One region of the Pseudomonas flexibilis genome, then DNA from elsewhere that is predicted to be linked to it. Evidence: predicted binding sites of a transcription regulator. Region 1 holds the regulator's gene; each other region holds the start of a gene.

Region 1 (6,698 bases):
GGTCCAGCAGCTCGGGCTTGAGGGTGGTCAGGCGCTGGCCCAGCTCCTGCAGTGCATGCAGCTCGCGCTTGACCTGGGATTTGCTCTTCTCTTCGGGGAAGTCGTCGTGGAATTCAGACATGGGGCGCATCCAGTGGATAATGCGCGTCATGATAACAGCAGCCCGTTTGCGCAGCTCGCCAGCCGGGCGCGGGACGGATGAGGGGCGTGGCCAGCGGTCACGACCGGGGAGTCGCCATGAATGCTAGTGAAAAGGTGGGGCCGCAGACGCTGCCGTCCCTGCAGGAAAAGGTCGAACGGATCATCGCCGAGGCGCGCCGTCAGGGCGCCAGCGACTGTGAGGTGTCGGTCAGTGCCGGCCAGGGCCTGAGCACCACGGTGCGCCAGCGCGAGGTGGAAACTGTCGAGTTCAACCGCGATCAGGGCTTCGGCATCACCGTGTTTGTCGGCCAGCGCAAGGGCTCGGCCAGTACCTCCGCCGTCGAGGAGGACGCCATTCGGGAAACCGTGGCGGCGGCCCTGGCCATCGCCCGGCATACCTCGGAAGACGAGTGCGCCGGCCTGGCCGCCCCCGAGCTGATGGCCCGTGAGCTGCCCGACCTGGACCTCTACCGCCCCTGGGACATCGAGCCGGAAGCGGCCATCGAGCTGGCGCTGCGCTGCGAGGCAGCGGCATTCGACCATGACCCGCGCATCCGCAATGCCGACGGCACCAGCCTGAGCAGCTACCTGGGCTGCCGCGTCTACGGCAACAGCCATGGCTTCGTCGGCGGCTATGCCAGCAGCCGGCACAGTCTGAGCTGCGTGATGATCGCCGAGGACGGCGGCCAGATGCAGCGCGACTACTGGTACGACGCCAGCCGCATCGGCAGCGCGCTGACCGACGGCGCCGTCATCGGCCGGCGCGCCGCCGAACGCGCGGTCAGCCGCCTCGGCGCGCGCGCCGTGCCGACCTGCGAGGTGTCGGTGCTGTTCTCGCCGGAGCTGGCCACCGGGCTGTTCAATCATTTCCTGGCGGCGATCGCCGGCGGCAACCTGTACCGCAAGGCGTCGTTCCTGGAGGGCGCTTTGGGCCAGCGGCTGTTCCCTGACTGGCTGACCCTGGACGAGCGCCCGCATATCCCGCGCGCGCTGGGCAGTTCCGCCTTCGATGGGGATGGGCTGGCCACCTATGCCAAGCCCTTCATCAAGGACGGCGAGCTGGTTTCCTACGTGCTGGGCACCTATTCGGGCCGCAAGCTGGGCCTGCCGAGCACGGCGAATGCCGGTGGGGTGCACAACCTGTTCGTCACTCACGGGAATGAGGACCAGGCGGCGCTGCTGCGGCGCATGGGCCGCGGCCTGCTGGTCACCGAGCTGATGGGGCAGGGCCTGAACCTGGTGACCGGCGATTACTCGCGGGGCGCCGGCGGCTACTGGGTGGAGAACGGCGAAATCCAGTTTCCGGTGCAGGAAGTGACCATCGCCGGCAACCTGCGGGATATGTTCCGGCAGATCCTGGCCATTGGCAGCGACCTGGAAACGCGCGGCACCATTCGCACCGGCTCGGTGCTGATCGAAAGGATGACGGTGGCAGGACGTTGAGTCGTCGGGGCCGGCCAGCGCCGGCCCTTCTGTCTTATTCGCCTTCGCCGAAGCGGTCGTTGATCAGTTCCACCAGGGCGTCGAGCGCCTGCTGATCCTGTTCGCCTTCGGCGTGCAAATGCAGCGGAGTGCCCTGGCCGGCGGCCAGCATCATCACCGACATGATGCTCTTGCCATCCACCAGGGCATCTGCCGTGTGGCCGACGCGTACTCGGCAGGGAAAACGCCCGGCAGTGGCGACGAACTTGGCTGCCGCGCGGGCATGCAGGCCAAGCTTGTTGACGATCAGGACTTCGCAGGCAGGCATGGGGCTTTCGGATTCCTAGGGCTTCTAGCGCAGGTCGCGATGACGGACCTGGACATTCTTCAGTTGGGCCTTCAGGGCCGCTCCCAGGCGCTCGGCCAAGTACACCGAGCGGTGCTGGCCGCCGGTGCAGCCGACCGCGATGGTGACATACGATCGGTTGCTGGCGGCGAAGCGCGGCAGCCACTTGTGCAGATAGACCGCGAGGTCCTGATACATCTCCTCGACCTCCGGCTGGGCGGCCAGGTAGTCGATAACCGGTTGGTCGAGGCCGGTGAAATCGCGCAGCTCCGGCTTCCAGTAGGGGTTGGGCAGGCAGCGCACATCGAACACCAGGTCGGCATCCACTGGCATGCCGCGCTTGAAGCCGAAGGACTCCACCAGGAAGGCGGTGCCCGGCTCGGGCTTGTTGAGCAGGCGCAGCTTGAGGGTGTCGCGCAGCTGGTAGAGGTTCAGGTGGGTGGTGTCGATCTTCAGGTCGGCCAGGTCGCTGATCGGCCCGAGCAGCAGGCTCTCGTCCTGGATCGCCTCGGCCAGCGACCGGGTGTCATTGGTCAGCGGATGGCGGCGGCGGGTTTCCGAGAAGCGCTTGAGCAGCGTCTCCTCGTCGGCGTCCAGATACAGCACATCGCAGTGGATGTGCCGGCCACGTACTTCTTCGAGCAGTTCGGGGAAGCGCTGCAGATGGCTGGGCAGGTTGCGCGCGTCGATGGACACGGCAACCAGTGGATGCAGCAGTTCGGTATGGATCAGCGCGCGCTCGGCCAGCTCGGGCAGCAGGCCGGCGGGCAGGTTGTCGATGCAGTAGAAGCCGCTGTCCTCGAGGACATCCAGCGCGGTGCTCTTGCCCGAGCCGGAGCGGCCACTGACGATGATCAGGCGCATGTCAGTGCCCGCCCAGTTCGTCCACCACGGTCTGGTAAAGCGCCTCGTTGCTGGCGGCGCCACGCAGGCGTTCACGGATGTCGGCACGTTCCAGCAGGCCGGCAATCTGGCGCAGCAGTTCAAGGTGCTCGTCGGTGGCGGCGGGCGGCACCACCAGCACGAATAGCAGATCGACCGGGACACCGTCGATGGAGTCGAAGTCGACCGGGGCGTCCAGGCGCAGGACGGCGCTGATCGGCGCGTTGCAGTTCGGCAGGCGGCAGTGCGGAATGGCGATGCCGTTGCCGAACCCCGTGGAGCCCAGGCGCTCGCGCGCGATCAGCGCTTCGAACAGCTCGCCGGCATCCAGCCCGGGCTGCTCGCGCGCGATCAGGTTGGCGATGAATTCGAGGACACGTTTCTTGCTGCCGCCCGGTGCGTTCACCTGGGAACGCCCGGGGGTCAGGATGCTTTCGAGTCGGATCATGGAGTCGGAGTCAGCGGACGGTGGCGCCCTGCTCCCGGTCGAGGCGCTTTTCCTTGGCCTTGATCAGTTGGCGGTCGAGCTTGTCGACCAGCAGGTCGATGGCCGCATACATGTCGGTGTGCTCCGCGTTGGCAACGACTTCGCCACCGGCGATATGCAGGGTGGCTTCGATCTTCTGCTGCAGTTTTTCCACCTGCATGATCACCTGAACATTGGTGATGCGGTCGAAGTGGCGCTCCAGCCGGGAGAACTTCTCCTCGACATAGCCGCGCATGGCCTCAGTCACATCCAGCTGGTCACCACTGATGTTGACTTGCATACCTGTTCTCCTTCTTGCCGTAGGGAGAGGACCGACCTCTGGTCGACCCTCCGAATCACTTTGACGCGCCAAGGGGTTCTGGGCATTGACCCTAATCATTCCGGCGCCGTTAAACAAGCCCACTGAACGTTTTACATCAGGCGCTTACGCTCGCTCGACGGCGCGATGCCCAGGGATTCCCGGTACTTGGCCACTGTGCGGCGTGCCACCTGGATGCCCTGTTCTTCCAGCAGGCTGGCGATCTTGCTATCGCTCAGCGGTTTCTTGGCGTTTTCCGCCGCCACCAGTTTCTTGATGATCGCCCGGATGGCGGTGGACGAGCACTCGCCGCCTTCGGACGTGCTGACATGGCTGGAAAAGAAATACTTCAGTTCGAAGATGCCGCGCGGGGTGTGCATGTACTTCTGGGTGGTCACCCGCGAGATGGTCGATTCATGCATGCCCACCGCCTCGGCGATGTCGTGCAGCACCAGCGGCTTCATGGCTTCCTCGCCGTACTCGAGGAAGCCGCGCTGGTGCTCGACGATCTGGCTGGCCACCTTCATCAGCGTCTCGTTGCGACTCTGCAGGCTCTTGATGAACCAGCGCGCCTCCTGCAGCTGGTTGCGCATGAAGGTGTTGTCGGCGCTGGAATCGGCGCGGCGCACGAAGCCGGCGTGCTGGGGGTTCACGCGCAGGCGCGGCACCGCCTCCTGGTTGAGCTCCACCAGCCAGCGGCCGTTGTGCTTGCGCACGATGACGTCGGGCACGATGTATTCGGGTTCGCTGGACTCGATCTGCGAGCCGGGGCGGGGGTTGAGGCGCTGGATCAGTTCCACCACCTGGCGCAGCTCGTCTTCCTTGAGCTTGAGGCGGCGCATCAGCTGGCTGTAGTCGCGGCCGCCGAGCAGGTCGAGGTAATCGCCGACCAGGCGCTGCGCCTCGCTGCGCCAGGGGGTGTCTTCCGGCAGCTGGCACAGCTGCAGCAGCAGGCACTCGCGCAGGTCGCGGGCGCCGATGCCCACGGGTTCGAAATGCTGCACGCGGCGCAGCACGGCTTCGATCTCGTCCAGCTCGATGTCCAGTTCCGGATCGAAGGATTCGAGGATCTCCTCGAGGGATTCTTCCAGGTAGCCCTGGTCATTGATGCAGTCGATCAGGGTCGCCGCGATCAATCGGTCGGTGTCCGACATGGGCGCCAGGTTGAGCTGCCAGAGCAGATGGCTCTGCAGGCTCTCGCCACCGCTGGTACGGGCGGTGAAGTCCCATTCGTCATCGTCGTTGCTGGGCAGGCTGCTGGCGCTGGTCTGGTAGACATCTTCCCAGGCGGTGTCCACCGGCAGCTCGCTGGGGATGCGTTCGCTCCAGTCGTTGACCTCCTCGAGGTTCTCGACGCTGCTCTGGGTCTCCTGGTAGGTGTTTTCCGGAGGGGGGCTGCCGGCGGCGTCGTCACCGTCGGCGAGCGGATCGCTGTTGTCGAAGTCCTCGCCTTCCTCCTGCCGTTCCAGCATGGGATTGGATTCGAGGGCTTCCTGGATTTCCTGCTGCAGGTCCAGGGTGGAAAGTTGCAGTAAGCGAATGGCCTGTTGCAGCTGCGGGGTCATCGTCAGCTGCTGGCCCATCTTGAGAACGAGCGATGGTTTCATGGCAGACCTTGTGTTCCGGCGGGTGTTCGCCTGTCCCTGCGGCGCGCCGGGGCGCCGACCGCAAGCAATTTATATGCCCGGCGACGAATTGTATATCCCGTTGGTGTGTCCGCCAGTCGCTCTACAGGCGGAATTCGTGCCCCAGGTAGACTTCCTTGACCAGCTGGTTGGCCAGGATGGCCTCGGCGTTGCCCTCGGCGATCAGGCGGCCTTCGCTGACGATGTAGGCGGTCTCGCAGATGTCCAGGGTCTCGCGCACGTTGTGGTCGGTGATCAGTACACCGATGCCTTTGGATTTCAGGTGCTGGATGATCTGTTTGATGTCGCCCACCGAGATGGGGTCGACGCCGGCGAAGGGTTCGTCGAGCAGGATGAACTTGGGTGCGCTGGCCAGCGCGCGGGCGATCTCCACCCGGCGCCGTTCGCCACCGGACAGGCTCATGCCGAGGCTGTCGCGGATATGGGTGATGTGGAATTCCTCGAGCAGCCCTTCCAGGGTTGCCCGACGGCCTTCGGCGTCGAGGTCCTTGCGGGTTTCCAGGATCGCCATGATGTTGTTGGTGACGGTGAGCTTGCGGAAGATCGAGGCTTCCTGGGGCAGGTAGCCGATGCCGGCGCGCGCGCGACCGTGCATGGGCTGGTGACTGACGTCCAGGTCGTCAATCAGCACCTGGCCGTGATCGGCGCGCACCAGGCCGACGACCATGTAGAAGGTGGTGGTCTTGCCGGCCCCGTTGGGGCCGAGCAGGCCGACGATCTGGCCGCTGTCGATGCGCAGACTGACGTCGCGGACCACCTGGCGCTTCTTGTAGCTCTTGGCCAGGTGACGGGCAATGAGGGTGGCCATTATTCGCTGGACTCCGCGGGCTTCTTGCGTGGCTGGATCACCATGTCGATGCGTGGCCGGGGCGTGGTGACGTTGCCGTCCTGGGCACGGCCGGCGTTGACCACCTGGGTGCGGGTGTCATAGACGATGCGTTCGCCTTCGAAGGTATTGCCGTCGCGCACCACCTTGGCCTGGTCGGTGAGCACGATGCGCTCGTTGCTGGCGAAGTACTCGATGGTGCGTCCGTAGGCATGCACCAGCGATTCGCCGACTTCCGGCTGCTGCTCGTAGTAGGCGGGGCGCCCCTGGGCGGTGAAGGTGTCGATCTCGCCGCGGGCGTTGCGGGTGACGGTCACGGTGTTGCCGGTGATCTTCAGAGTGCCCTGGGTGATCACCACGTCGCCACGGTAGATGGCCTTGCCCTGGCGGTCGTCCAGCTCGGCGCTGTCGGCCTGCACGTGGATCGGCTGGTCACGGTCGGTGGGCAGCGCCCAGGCGCTGCAGGCGGCGGCCAGGCAGCCGAGCAGCAGAAGCGGTTTAGCGAACGTCATGTTGGCCTCTTACGTTGGACAGCAACAGCACCCTGCCTTCCTTGACGTAGGCTTGCATGCCGGTGGCGGTGGTCACGCCATCGGGGTTCTCGATGCGCACCGGCTGGGCTGTCTCGGCATATTCTCGCTCGGGGAATA
Region 2 (6,698 bases), on a different contig from region 1:
GCCCGCAGGCCGTCGATACTGGGGTTGTAAGCGTTGGCTGCCATGCGCTGAAGGCTCCTGGTCAGTTCTCCGATGCCTGGATCAGGCTCTGCACCCAGAGCGTCGCGGCGGCATCCAGTCCCTCCGCGGAGAAGTGACAGCGGTCCGGCAGCCGGTAGCGGGGCTCGATGAGGGTGTCGGTGTTGGGCCCGCGCAGCACGCCGGGCAGTTCGCGGATCAGTCGGTCCTGCACGGCCAGCAGCTGTGGGTCCACCGAATTGCCGCAGTAGGACGCCTGCGCCAGGTAGAGCGGGGCGGTGATGCCGTCACGCCGCAGCTGTTGTTCGAAGGCCAGGAACGCCCGGCGGTAGTCGCCGGCCTGGCGGTGCCGATGGTTGGCTTCGCCCTGGTGGACGAGAATCGCGTCCACACGCCCCAGTTGCTGTTGCAGGGCGGCGTATTCGTGCACCAGGTAGTCGTAGTAGGGCGGTCGGCTCAACTGCTCGAGGGTCTTGCCGTTGGCGCCGGCCAGGGCGAAGACCGCGCCGGCGTAGGCGGTCTGCTCCACCAGCCGATCGCCCACCCGTCCCCACACGCTGCCCTGCTGACCCTGCCCGCCCAGGGCGGGGTCCTCATAGCGATACAGCACGCCGTTGTGGAAATTCAGCACGTTGTGGCGCGGCACGTAGCCGATCTGCCCCGAATTGACCGAGTTGGACTGCCCGTAGGTCAGGAAGATGGCGTAGCCGGCGGTGTCCAGGCCGAGCACCGTGGCGCGGCCGCTGGCGTTGGAAAAGCGCGAGGCATCCTGCACCAGCAGACCCTTGAAGCGGTACAGCTGCGGGCTGTTGAACACGAAGAACAGGGCAACGGCGTTGGTTGCCAGCAGCAGGCCGATGATGGCCAGGTAGCGGGGATGGGCGCTGCGCATATCGGCGTTCCGTGCGGTCGGGCGCCACGACACGGCTGCGCTTTCGGGATCAGGTTGTCTGATCGTCGGGGAGGGGAAAAGTTTGGCCGGAAGCGGGCAACAGGGGAGTGGCCAAACAAAAGCGCCGCCCCGGAGGGCGGCGCTTGTCTAGATATCCGGCCCGCGAGGGCGGGATAGCAGGCTTACAGGCTCTTGGAGATGGAGAAGATGAAGTGGTCGTCGTTGCCATCGATATCGTTGCTGGCGTAGGTCAGGCCCAGGTCCAGGCCAGCCAGGGTCTTGCTGACGCCCAGGCTCCAGTCGACGTAGTCGTCGCCGGCTTCTTCGTTGTCGTCGAACTTGGTCTGGCCGACCGAGGCGGACAGGCCGAAACCGGCCGGCAGTTCCAGATCGTAACCGACGTAGTAATACAGCTGTTCGGTAGCGTCGGTACGGTACTTCACACCGACGGTGGCACCGTAGGCACTGAGGCTACCCAGGTACTCCACGTCATCTTCCCAACCAGTGCGCGGGTAGGTGTAGGTGGCCACGGAGACATCGAAGGACACATCTTCGGTGAGGTTGCCGCCGTAACCGAGGTAGTAATCGATCTCGACGCCAGCGCCCTTCTCCTGCATGTCATCCATGCTGGAGCCCCACATGCCGATGTACAGGCCGCTTTCGTGGGCGATATCCAGGCTGCCCTGGATAGTGCCGGCGCCGCCATTCAACGAGGTGCCACGGGACACGTAGTCAGTAACGAATGTGGCGGTCATGCCCACATCGAACTTGCCCACCGGGCTGTCGACGGACTCCGCGAAGGCCGCACCGCTCATGACTGCCGAAGCTACTGCAACTGCGAGGGAAAGTTTCTTAAGCATGCTCTTGCTCCATGTCGCTTAGTTATTTGAGGGTGGGCCCCTCGATTTATAAAACCAGTGGCTATTGGTCTTATTTCAACCGGGACTAAGCATATCCCTTGCCAAGTTCGAAAAAAACCGTGCAAACCCGGGATTCAGAGCCTCCTTTGACGAATTCGAGGTTTTCGACTAGCCCAGCGCTGCTCTTTTTTGGTGCGCGATCTTGCGCTCAAAGCGCGACGATCATGGCGTTAAGCCACGGCTGGCGTGGGCTGGCTGGATTGGGCAGTTGCGGTGCATGCGGTCGAGAGGCGGCAGGTTGCCGAGGCGCGGGGGTCATGCAACCCGGACCGGCGAGACGGTCCGGTGGACGCCAGCGGTGTACAATGCGCGCCGTTTTTCGTCGAACCCGTCCGCATCCGTGCGCGGACGGCGCTCCGGACCTGCCCACAAGGACACTTATGAGCCACGACACACTGCACGCCGGGCCGCTTACCCGTGGTCTGAAGAACCGCCACATCCAGTTGATCGCCCTGGGTGGCGCCATCGGCACCGGCCTGTTCCTGGGCTCGGCGGGCGTCATGAAAAGCGCCGGTCCCTCGATGATCCTCGGCTATGCCATCGGCGGTTTCATCGCCTTCCTGATCATGCGCCAGCTGGGCGAGATGATCGTCCAGGAGCCCGTGGCCGGCTCTTTCAGCCACTTCGCCCACAAGTACTGGGGCGGCTATGCGGGCTTCCTGTCCGGCTGGAACTACTGGGTGCTGTACGTGCTGGTGGGCATGGCCGAGCTGACGGCGGTGGGCAAGTACGTGCAGTTCTGGTGGCCGGAAATTCCCACCTGGGCCACGGCCGCGGCCTTCTTCGTGCTGATCAACCTGATCAACCTCAGCAATGTGAAGGCGTTCGGCGAGGCCGAGTTCTGGTTCGCCATCATCAAGGTGGTGGCCATCCTGGCCATGATTGGCCTGGGCATCTATCTGCTGGTCACCGGTCTGGGCGGTGAGCAGGCGTCCATCACCAACCTGTGGGCCCACGGCGGCTTCTTCCCCAACGGGGTGACGGGTCTGGTGATGATGATGGCCATCATCATGTTCTCCTTCGGCGGCCTGGAACTGGTGGGCATCACCGCCGCCGAAGCCGCCGAGCCGCGCAAGGTGATTCCCAAGGCCATCAACCAGGTGGTCTACCGCATCCTGATCTTCTACATCGGCGCGCTCACCGTGCTGCTGGCCCTCTATCCATGGGACAGCCTGGTGGCCGAACTCAATGCGGCTGGCGATCCCTACAGCGCCAGCCCCTTCGTGCGCATCTTCTCGCTGATCGGTAGCGACACTGCCGCCCACGTGCTCAATTTCGTGGTGCTTACCGCAGCGCTGTCGGTCTACAACAGCGGCGTGTACTGCAACAGCCGCATGCTCTACGGTCTGGCTGAACAGGGTGACGCGCCGCGTGCCCTGATGAAGGTGAACCGTCGGGGTGTGCCGGTGCTGGCCATCGGCGTTTCCGCGCTGGTGACGCTGCTGTGCGTGCTGGTCAACTACCTGGTGCCGCAGAATGCCCTGGAAATGCTCATGTCCCTGGTGGTCGCCACCCTGGTGATCAACTGGGCGATGATCAGCCTCGCGCACCTGAAGTTCCGCAAGGCCATGCTGGCCCAGGGCGTGGCCACGCACTTCAAGGCGCTCTGGTCGCCCCTGGGCAACTACCTCTGCCTGGCCTTCGTGGTGTTCATCCTCGGCATCCTGCTGCTGATTCCGGGCATCCGGGTCTCGGTTTACGTGATTCCCTTCTGGTTGCTGCTGATGTGGGTCGCCTATCGCGTGCGCCTGAAGGCGGGTGACCCGCCGTCACAGCGCTGATCTGCTGCTTTAGCGGGCGCCTCCGGTCGCCCGCTTTGTTTGAAGTCCTGCCTTTTTGCAGGGTTTTTCCCTTCCGTTTCCCGGTTTTTTTGCTCGCCAGCCCTAAAGTCTGCGGTTTTGAAGTCGATTAGTTGGCGTCAACTTTTGCTGGTGGCGTGGGTCGCCCCGCGAAATCGCTACGGGAGCGAGAAAACATGAATGGCATAGGAAGTGTTCTGGCGAACATGGGGGTCGGCCGCAAGCTGCGGATCGGCTTCGGCCTGATCATGCTGCTGACGCTGGCAGTGGCCGGTACCGGCTACTACGCCCTGAACGCCGTCCAGGAACGGGCCAGCCAGATGCAGGCGATCGCCGCTATCGAGCGCGCGGTGGTAGAGGCGTATGCCGCCGAGATCGATTACGAGTCGAATCGCAAGGATCAGGCGCTGCGCAAGGTGCGTGACAGCCTGGCGTCTGCGGCCACGCAGAGCGAGGCGTTGGCGGGAAAACTGGAGGGCGAGGCCCGCCAGCGCATCCTGGCGATTGGTGACGACGCGCGTGCGTTCGTTGTGCAGTTCGACGCGGTCGTAGAGAACTTCAAGGCCGCCGTCCTCCAGCGCCAGCGCATGGAGGAAGCCGCTAACGAGGCCCGTGACGAATTCAGCCAGATCGAACTGGAAATGTACGATGCGGTTCGCGAACTGCGCCTGCAGGGTGACCGGCTCAGAGGCAGCGATCCGCTGACCCTGGCGGAGACGGCCTCGGGCCTGAACCAGCGCATGATGGACCTGCGCCTGGCGGAGTTGCGCTACATCCACTTCTTCCGCGAGGAGTTCCTGCAGAACTGGCAGGACCTGTACGCCGAGCAGCAGCGGATCTCAAACAACCTGATCCACTGGCTGGACGATGAGCGCAAGGAAGGTCTGCGTACGGGGCTGCGGTCGCTGGAGCTCTATCGCCAGGCCTTCGAGGAGTTCCGGCAGGCCCGTGACACGCGCCTTGCCAGCAGCGAAGAGATGGGCCGCATCGCCGCCCAGGCGGTCGCCCGGGCTCAGCAAGCGGCAGCCAGCGCCGCGCAGGCGATGGACGCACAGATCACCCGCGTGGCCTTGTTGCTGGCGGGCTTCACGCTGGCCGCGCTGGTGCTGGCCGCGGTGGCCGGTGTGCTGATCACCCGCTCCATCCTGCAGCCGTTGCGGCAGACCGTGGAGATCGCCCGGCGTGTGGCCGAGGGCGACCTGCGTTACGAGAGCAGCGTGAGCCGTCGCGATGAGCTGGGGCAACTGCAAAGCAGCATGGCCAGCATGACGGCCAGCCTGCGTACCCTCGTGGGGCACATCGAGGACGGCGTGCAGCAGATCGCCAGTTCGTCCGAGGAGCTGGCAGCCGTGACCACCCAGACGAGCACCGGCATGCAGTCCCAGCGCCAGGAAACCGAGCAGGCGGCAACCGCCATGCACCAGATGGCCCTGACCGTGCAGGAGGTGGCGCGCAACGCGGAGCAGGCTTCGCAGGCCGCCCATGAGGCGGATAGCGAGGCCCGCCAGGGCAATCAGGTGGTGCAGCGGGCGGTCGGCCAGATCGGCGACATGGCCCGCGAGGTGGAGGAGACCGCGACCGTCATCCAGAGCCTGCAGGCCGAAAGCGGGCGAATCGGCAGTGTGCTGGAGGTGATCCGCGCGGTCGCCGAGCAGACCAATCTGCTGGCGCTCAACGCCGCCATCGAGGCGGCCCGTGCGGGTGAGCAGGGTCGCGGCTTCGCCGTGGTGGCCGATGAGGTGCGCGCGCTGGCGCTGCGCACCCACGACTCCACCGAAGAGATCGAAACCTTGATCGCCAGCCTCCAGGAGATGTCCGACAAGGCGGTGACGCGCATGGAAAGCAGCCGGCGCCTGACCCAGGACACCGTCGAGCTGGCGGGAGCGGCGGGTGGCGCCCTGCAGCGGATTGCCCAGGCGGTGGCCAACATCGAACAGATGAACCAGCAGATCGCCGCCTCCGCCGAAGAGCAGAGCGCCGCCGCCGAAACCATCAGCCAGAACATGGTGCGCGTGCGCGACATCGGCGTGCAGACCGCTGCCGCCGGCGAGCAGACCGCCGCCTCCAGCAACGAACTGGCCCGCCTGGGCGTCGAACTGCGCGAGCTGGTGGCGCAGTTCAAGCGCTGAGAGAACGCGCGCGGACGTGGCCAACGGCGTTCTGGCCACCTTCGCCCGGCGCGGCGCGCCTTGCTGCGCGTTGGTGGATCGGTGAAGCGCGATCCACCCTACGGGTCTTGCGCCCCCAGACCGGGAAGCACGCCACCGGCGGGCCTTGCGCTGAGCATCAGCGCTCCAGCTCGGCCGCCCATTCGCCCAGCGGCACCGGGGTGTGGGGTTGCCAGATGCGGGTCAGCAGTTGGCCGAGTCGTTCGGCATCGCCCCGCAGGCTGGATTGCCGTTCTACCCAGCGGATGGGCTGCCAGTCGCCGTCACGCCATTCGGCGAGGGCGAAGCGGAACGGGTGGTAGCCGGTCATGCCCAGACGCAGGTCAGTCACCACCAGCTGGTCATCGATGCGGTCGTAGCGCAGCACCCCCTGGGTGAACCACTCCAGGCGCGCGTGCTGGGGCGAGTCCTGCAGGTGGGTACGCCAGGCGGTGCCGCGCGGCAGGGGCTGCAGATGGGGCGGCTGCCGGTCGAACCAGCCGACCAGCGCTTCGTGATATTGCTCGCCATCGAGCACCAGCACCCGCCAGAGCAGCGCATTGAATGGCGTCGGCGTGCTGAACAGGCGTTCGGGGGTGATGCCCTGCCGGTCGAGCGCGTGTAGCACTCGGCTTTCGGCCATCTGCTTGCCGGCCAGGGTGAAGGCGAGATACAGGCTCGACAACCCCAGCGCCCAGTAATGCCAGCGCTGGCGGCCTTCGGCGAAGCCGGAAATGCCGGTGACCAGCACCGCGGCCAGCAGCGGCAGGGTGTACAGCGGGTCGATGATGAAGATGCTCGACCAGGCCACGGGTGGAGTGTCCAGCGGCCAGAACAATTGCGTGCCGTAGCTGGTGAAGCTGTCCAGCAGCGTATGGGTGGTGAGCACCAGCCAGACAGTGAGGAACAGCCGGGTGCCGGA
Region 3 (6,698 bases), on a different contig from region 1:
TTCGGCGCCGCGGTGTTCTTCGACGCCTACCACCGCGTGACCGTCGATTACCTGACCTACCCGCAGTTCGTTTCACTGCTGCATTCACATGCCTTCATCGACGAGGCGTACCATCAGTTTCGCGACAGCATCCTGCATGCCGGAGCCACCGGTGTGCTGCTGCTGCTCGGCATCGGTCTGAGGCCGGCTTCCGCGCCGGTACCTAGGTGGGTGGCGGGTGTCGCGCCCTGGGTGGGTCTACTGCTGCTGGCCAGTGTGCTGTTCGTGCGTGCCGGTGCAGGCGCCCGTGGCCTGCCGATGATGTATACGCCGCTGGCCTATCTGGGGCTGTACAGCTATGAGGCGCTGGGCGACACCGTGGGCGAGCGTCAGCCGGTCTCGCTGCCGCGCAGCGGCCGGGTCGTCGATCACGACATCGTGCTGATCATCGACGAGAGCGTGTCCGGCCATTACCTGGATATCAACCACCCGCAGGGAGTGACCAGCGGTCTGAAATCGCTACCATCCGGGGTGAGCCTGTTCAACTACGGTTATGCCGCCTCGATTGCCAATTGCAGTGCCGACACCAATGTCACCCTGCGCTACGGTGGCACCCGTGACGACTACCTGCGCATCAATTCCACCATGCCGTCCATCTGGCAATACGCCCGGCAGGCGGGGCTGCGTACGGTCTACATCGATGCCCAGCGTACCCATGGCGCCCTGCAGAACCTGATGACCAAGGACGAAGTGCTGGAGCTGGACGCCTTCATCCAGTACGACGACGTGCGGGTGCGCGATCGCGACATGGCGGTGGCCGACAGCCTGGTCGAGCTGCTCGGCAACGACCGGCCCGAGCTGATCCTGGTCAACAAGATGGGCGCGCATTTCCCGGTGCACGACAAGTTCCCTGACGAATTCCTGCGCTACCAGCCGGCGTTGCCGCGCGGCCGCTACCTGGACATCGGCGATACCGGCGAGCGGGACGGTTTCGATGGTCGGGCCGAGGACTGGCTGCGCTACCGCAACGCCTACCGCAACACCTTGCTGTGGAATGTCGGGGAATTCTTCTCGCGGCTGCTGGCACGGGCCGACCTGAGTCGCGCCGTGGTGTTGTATACCTCGGACCATGGCCAGGACCTGCACGAGCGCGGTAACCCGGGCCTGAATACCCATTGTGGTGGCGACCCGGTGGTGGAGGAGGGGCTGGTGCCGCTGGTTGTCCTGCAGGGCAGCAATCTGCAGACCCTGGACTGGGCGGCGGCGCTGGAAGCCAATCGCAACAATTCCAGCCACTACAACCTGTTCCCGACGCTGTTGCAGCTACTCGGCTACGAGCTGGAGGCGATACGGGTCACCTACGGCACCCCGCTGAGTCTGCACAGCGACGACGAGTTCACCTTCAATACCCGCTTCAATGCGCGCCTGGGTGCGGAGCCCGCCTGGAAGCGCATCGAGCTCGACGAGGTGGTGTCCCCGGACCTGTGACCTGACCCCGTTTTTGGCTTTTTTTGTAGGAGCGGACTTGTCCGCGAGCTCTTTCGTGCAATCCCCAAGAGCTCGCGAATGAATTCGCTCCCACGGGTGCGCTGGCCTTCGCCCTGGCAGTCGCCTTTGCCGTCGAGCGGCAAGCGGGTGCCGCCTGCCGCGTTTCTCGTCCAGGGTCATTGCTCTAAGTGCCTGAAATCAAAGGGTTTGGTCGGCTGGCACAGTGCTTGCTTTCCTTTGGGCAGGCAAGGCGACCGGCAACGGCGCCCGGCAAACGATTCGAGGAAGTGCACATGGCTATCAGTTTCGACAAGGCGCTGGGGATTCACGAGAAAGCTCTGAACTTCCGCGCGCAGCGGGCCGAGGTGCTGGCGAACAACATCGCCAACGCCGATACGCCGCACTACAAGGCGCGTGATCTGGAATTCTCCAGCGTGCTGGCCAGCCAGACCAGCAAGAACGGCACCTTCAACCTGAACCGCACCAGCGCCCGGCATATCGAGGGCGAGGGCGTGTCGTTCAGCGCCGAGTCGCTGCAGTACCGCACCCCGCATCACCCGTCCATCGATGGCAACACCGTGGACGCGCAGGTCGAGCAGGCCGCCTACACCAAGAACGCGGTGGATTTCCAGGCCAGCTTCACCTTCCTCAACAGCAAGTTCAAAGGCCTGATGTCGGCCATCAAGGGGGAATAAGCCATGTCGCTGACCAACGTATTCAACATCGCCGGTAGTGGCATGAGCGCCCAGAGCACCCGCCTGAACACCGTGGCGAGCAACATCGCCAACGCCGAGACCGTGTCCTCCAGCCTGGAAGAGACCTACCGCGCCCGCAAGCCGGTGTTTGCCACCGTGCTGCAGGAGCAGGTCAATCCGGCCGGCCAGTCGCTGTTTGCCGAGCAGGACGCCGCCGGTTACGGCGTGCGCGTCGCCGGCATCGTTGAGGATCAGGCCGAGCTGCAGGCCCGCTACGAGCCGACCCACCCGGCGGCGGACAAGGACGGCTACGTCTACTACCCGAACGTCAATGTGGTCGAGGAAATGGCTGACATGATCTCCGCCAGCCGCGCCTTCCAGACCAACACCGAAATGATGAATACCGCCAAGACCATGCTGCAGAAGGTGCTGACCCTCGGTCAGTAAGGTGAAGGATCATGAGCACCGTTAATACCAATACCTCGCAATCCATTCTCGACCAGTACCAGCTGAAGCAGAAGCCGAGCACCACCGGCGACAGCGCCCTGGGCAAGGATTCCTTCCTGCAGCTGCTGGTCGCGCAGATGGAAAACCAGAACCCGCTGGATCCGCAGGACAACACCCAGTTCGTCGCCCAGCTGGCGCAGTTCTCCAGCCTGGAAAGCATGAACAACCTGAACTCGACGGTGGAGTCCTTCATGGGCAGCTACCAGTCGTCCCAGGCGCTGCAGGCGTCCTCTCTGGTCGGTCGCTCGGTGATTGTCGAGACCGACAAGTCGCTGGTCGACACCAGCAGCAGCCTGACCGGCAACGTGATGATGCCGGCCAATGGCAGCAACCTGACGGTCAAGGTCTATGACGACAAGGGTAACCTGGTGAAAACCCTGCCCATGGGCGACTGGAGCGCCGGTACCGTCGATTTCATCTGGGATGGCGTCAACGAGCAGGGTGAGAAAGTGCCCTCCGGCAATTACAAGTTCGTGGCGGAAGCCGAAATCGACGGCACGCCCACCGCGCTGTCCACCTTCCTGCCGGCCACCGTCAACAGCGTTACCCTGGCGGGCGGCGAAATGTACCTGAACCTTGCAGGCATGGGGCGCTTGCCGCTCTCCAGCGTCCTGACCATTGGCCAATAACCGGATTCTGAAAGGAGTTTCACCATGTCGTTCAACGTCGCCCTGAGCGGTCTGGCCGCGGCCAACAAGGATCTCGCGGTTACCGGCAACAACATCGCCAACGTCGCCACCACCGGCTTCAAGGGTTCGCGCGCCGAATTCGCCGACGTCTACTCGGCCTCCATCCTCGGCACCGGCGGCAAGGTCGCCGGTTCCGGTGTGCGCACCGCTGCCATCTCCCAGCAGTTCACCCAGGGCAATATCAACCACACCGGCAACAGCCTGGACCTGGCCATCAACGGCAATGGCTTCTTCGCGTTGAGCGCCCAGGGGCAGATGATGTACACCCGTGCCGGTGAGTTCGGTACCGACAAGGATGGCTATATCCAGAACAGCTCCGGCTTCCGCCTGCAAGGCTACGAAGTGGGTGTCGGTGGGCAGATTCTGCAGGGCAAGAAGACCGATCTGCGGGTGGATACGTCCAACGTTTCGCCCAAGGCTACCAGCATCATCAACGAAACCATCAATCTGGACTCGACCGCCTCGGTGATCGATCCTGCGGTGCATCCCTTCGATCCTGCGGACCCGAATACCTTCAACTGGTCTACTTCGGTGCCTGTGTATGACTCGCTGGGTAACGTCCATACCCTGACCCAGTACTTTGCTAAGCGCAGCGGTAATGAATGGGAAATGTTGACCCAGATCGATGGCCTGAACCCTACGGTGCCGGTAGTTCCGAACGACTTTAGTGCCATGAGCACCACTCTGACCTTCAACTCGGCCGGCACCTTGGATACGGCACTGCCGAGCCCGACCAGTATTGATCTTACCGCCTGGGAGCCGGCTGAGCTGAATCCGGCCACAGGTGCCTGGCAGTCCAACGGCTCGGTCGCCAGTGCCACCGGGGTGCATGTCGACTTTAGCAACATGACTCAATACAACGCCGTCTCCGCCGTCACCAGCCAGAACCAGGATGGTTACGCTACAGGCCAGCTCTCCGGCCTGAACATCGACGAAACCGGCAACATGTTCGCCGCCTTTACCAATGGCCAGTCCAAGCTGATCGGTCAGGTGATGCTGGTGAACTTCTCCAACCCGCAGGGTCTGAAGCCGGTCGGCGGTACCGCCTGGGTGGAAACCTATGCCTCGGGCGTACCGATCGAGGGCATGGCCAAGACCGGCACCTTCGGTGCCATCCAGGCCGGCGCGCTGGAGGAATCCAACGTCGACCTGACCGCACAGCTGGTACAGCTGATCAAGGCGCAGAGCAACTACCAGGCCAACGCCAAGACGGTCACCACCCAGACCACCGTCATGCAGACCACCATCAACATGACCTGATGGTTGCGCGAATAAGGAAACGGGAGCCTGCGGGCTCCCGTTTTTTGTTTGGCCCGATGTAGGGTGGACAGCGCTATTCCTGTCCACCATCGCGCCGGCATGGCGCGCTCGGTGGATCGGTGAAGCGCGATCCACCCTACGATGCTGCAGCCCCCAAAAAGAAGCGTCGCGGCTAAAGCCCCTCCTACAGGTCATGTGCGGTACTTCGCATCTGGCACGATGCTTGCTCCTTCTCTGGCAAAGCCCGCAAGGGCGGCAAGAACCTGCCGGAGGATTGAAGTGGACAAGATGCTTTACGTGGCGATGACCGGTGCCAGCCAGAACACTCTGGCTCAGCGCCTGCACGCCAACAATCTGGCCAACATCTCCACCAGCGGCTTTCGCCGCGATTTCGAGCAGGCGCGTTCCATGCCGGTGTTCGGCGACAGCCTGCCGGCGCGCGCCTATGCCATGACCGAGCGCCCCGCCACCGATTTCACTCCCGGAGCGTTGCAGGAAACCGGTCGCGAGCTGGATATCGCCATCGAGGGTGACGGCTGGATCGCCGTGCAGACCCCGCTGGGCGAGGAAGCCTATGTGCGCACGGCCAGCCTGAAGATCGACTCCGTGGGCATCCTGCGCGCCGGCAACGATTTGCCGGTGATGGGCAATGCCGGCCCGGTGGTGATTCCGCCGGAGCAGAAGGTCGAGATCGGCCGCGACGGCACCATCAGCGTCCGCGCGCTGGGCGAGAACCCCAATGTGATGGCCGTGGTGGACCGCATCAAGCTAGTCAATCCGGACCCCGCGAACCTGGAAAAGGGCCTCGACGGCCTGATCCACCACGCCGGCGGCCCCGTTGAGGCCGACGCCAATGTCCAGCTGGTTTCCGGTTTCGTGGAGACCAGCAACGTGAATGCCGTGGCCGAGATGACCTCCATCCTGGCCCTGTCCCGCCAGTTCGAGCTGCAAGTGAAGTTGATGCGCACCGCCGAGGAAGATGCCACGGCGATGACCAAGGTCATGCAGATCAGTTGATTCGAGACGGCGCCAGGCGGCGCCGAATGAAGGAGATTTCCAATGCTTCCGGCCCTGTGGGTAAGTAAGACCGGTCTGTCCGCCCAGGACATGAACCTGACCACCATTTCCAACAACCTGGCCAACGTCTCGACCACCGGTTTCAAGAAGGACCGTGCCGAGTTCCAGGACCTGCTCTACCAGGTTCGCCGTCAGCCGGGTGCCAATACCACCCAGGACACCGAGCTGCCCTCCGGCCTGCAACTGGGCACCGGTGTGCGCATTGTCGGCACCCAGAAGAACTTCAACCCAGGCAGCCTGCAGACCACCGACCAGCCCCTGGACATGGCCATCAACGGTCGGGGTTTCTTCCAGATCCTCACCCCGGACGGCACCGTGGCCTACACCCGCGACGGTACCTTCCACCTGAACTCCGAAGGCCAGGTGGTGACCGCCAGCGGCTATGCGCTGGAACCGGCGATTGTCGTGCCGCCGGAAACCCAGACGTTCACCGTTGGCGAGGACGGCACCGTGTCCATCACCGTTGCGGGTGACGCCGCAGTGCAGGTGATCGGCAATATCCAGACCGCCGACTTCATCAACCCGGCCGGCCTGCAGGCGGTGGGTGGCAACCTGTTCCTGGAGACCGCAGCCAGCGGCGCGCCGCAGGTCGGTCAGCCGGGCGTGAACGGCCTGGGCAGCGTGCTGCAGGAAACCCTGGAGAACTCCAACGTCAGCACCGTGGAAGAGCTGGTGAACATGATTACCACCCAGCGCGCCTACGAGATGAACTCGAAGGTGATTTCCACCGCCGACTCCATGCTGGGCTTCGTGACCCAGCAGCTGTAAGGCTTCTCGCGGTTAGCGAGTTCCAGAGGTCGTATCCATGTTCCGGCTGCTACTGTCCCTGATGTTCCTGGTCCTGCTGAGTGGTTGCATGTCGCCGCCGCCCAAGCCCGATGAGCCGTACTACGCGCCTGTGCTGCCACGTACGCCGCTCCCGGTGGAGCAGAACAACGGGGCCATCTACCAGCCGGGCTTCGGCATGAACCTGTTCGATGACCGCAAGGCCTACCGGGTCGGC

Evidence for each region. The regulator sigma-54, encoded in region 1, starts transcription at its own class of promoters, with help from an activator protein. The targets are predictions, from matches to a motif close to ANTGGCATNNANNTTGCTNT.
Region 2: the regulator sigma-54 is predicted to act here: its motif matches at 1,857-1,876, upstream of PT85_RS03020 (TorF family putative porin).
Region 3: the regulator sigma-54 is predicted to act here: its motif matches at 1,682-1,701, upstream of flgB (flagellar basal body rod protein FlgB).

What each region holds. Positions count from the first base shown of each region.
Region 1 is NZ_JTAK01000003.1:219,885-226,582, reverse strand. It holds gene yjgA (ribosome biogenesis factor YjgA) at 1-121, opposite strand, end outside; gene pmbA (metalloprotease PmbA) at 238-1,584, shown strand; gene PT85_RS09075 (HPr family phosphocarrier protein) at 1,619-1,891, opposite strand; gene rapZ (RNase adapter RapZ) at 1,916-2,773, opposite strand; gene ptsN (PTS IIA-like nitrogen regulatory protein PtsN) at 2,775-3,239, opposite strand; gene hpf (ribosome hibernation-promoting factor, HPF/YfiA family) at 3,250-3,558, opposite strand; gene PT85_RS09055 (RNA polymerase factor sigma-54) at 3,690-5,183, opposite strand; gene lptB (LPS export ABC transporter ATP-binding protein) at 5,305-6,030, opposite strand; gene lptA (lipopolysaccharide transport periplasmic protein LptA) at 6,030-6,560, opposite strand; gene lptC (LPS export ABC transporter periplasmic protein LptC) at 6,547-6,698, opposite strand, start outside.
Region 2 is NZ_JTAK01000001.1:626,131-632,828, forward strand. It holds gene PT85_RS17455 (acyltransferase family protein) at 1-44, opposite strand, end outside; gene PT85_RS03015 (sialate O-acetylesterase) at 62-910, opposite strand; gene PT85_RS03020 (TorF family putative porin) at 1,093-1,770, opposite strand; gene PT85_RS03025 (amino acid permease) at 2,211-3,611, shown strand; partial or broken gene PT85_RS18455 (HAMP domain-containing protein) at 3,878-4,900, shown strand; gene PT85_RS18460 (methyl-accepting chemotaxis protein) at 5,003-5,758, shown strand; gene PT85_RS03035 (metal-dependent hydrolase) at 5,916-6,698, opposite strand, start outside.
Region 3 is NZ_JTAK01000002.1:222,845-229,542, forward strand. It holds gene PT85_RS04820 (sulfatase-like hydrolase/transferase) at 1-1,467, shown strand, start outside; gene flgB (flagellar basal body rod protein FlgB) at 1,761-2,162, shown strand; gene flgC (flagellar basal body rod protein FlgC) at 2,166-2,609, shown strand; gene PT85_RS04835 (flagellar hook assembly protein FlgD) at 2,621-3,298, shown strand; gene flgE (flagellar hook protein FlgE) at 3,323-4,618, shown strand; gene PT85_RS04845 (flagellar basal body rod protein FlgF) at 4,898-5,635, shown strand; gene flgG (flagellar basal-body rod protein FlgG) at 5,678-6,463, shown strand; gene flgH (flagellar basal body L-ring protein FlgH) at 6,501-6,698, shown strand, end outside.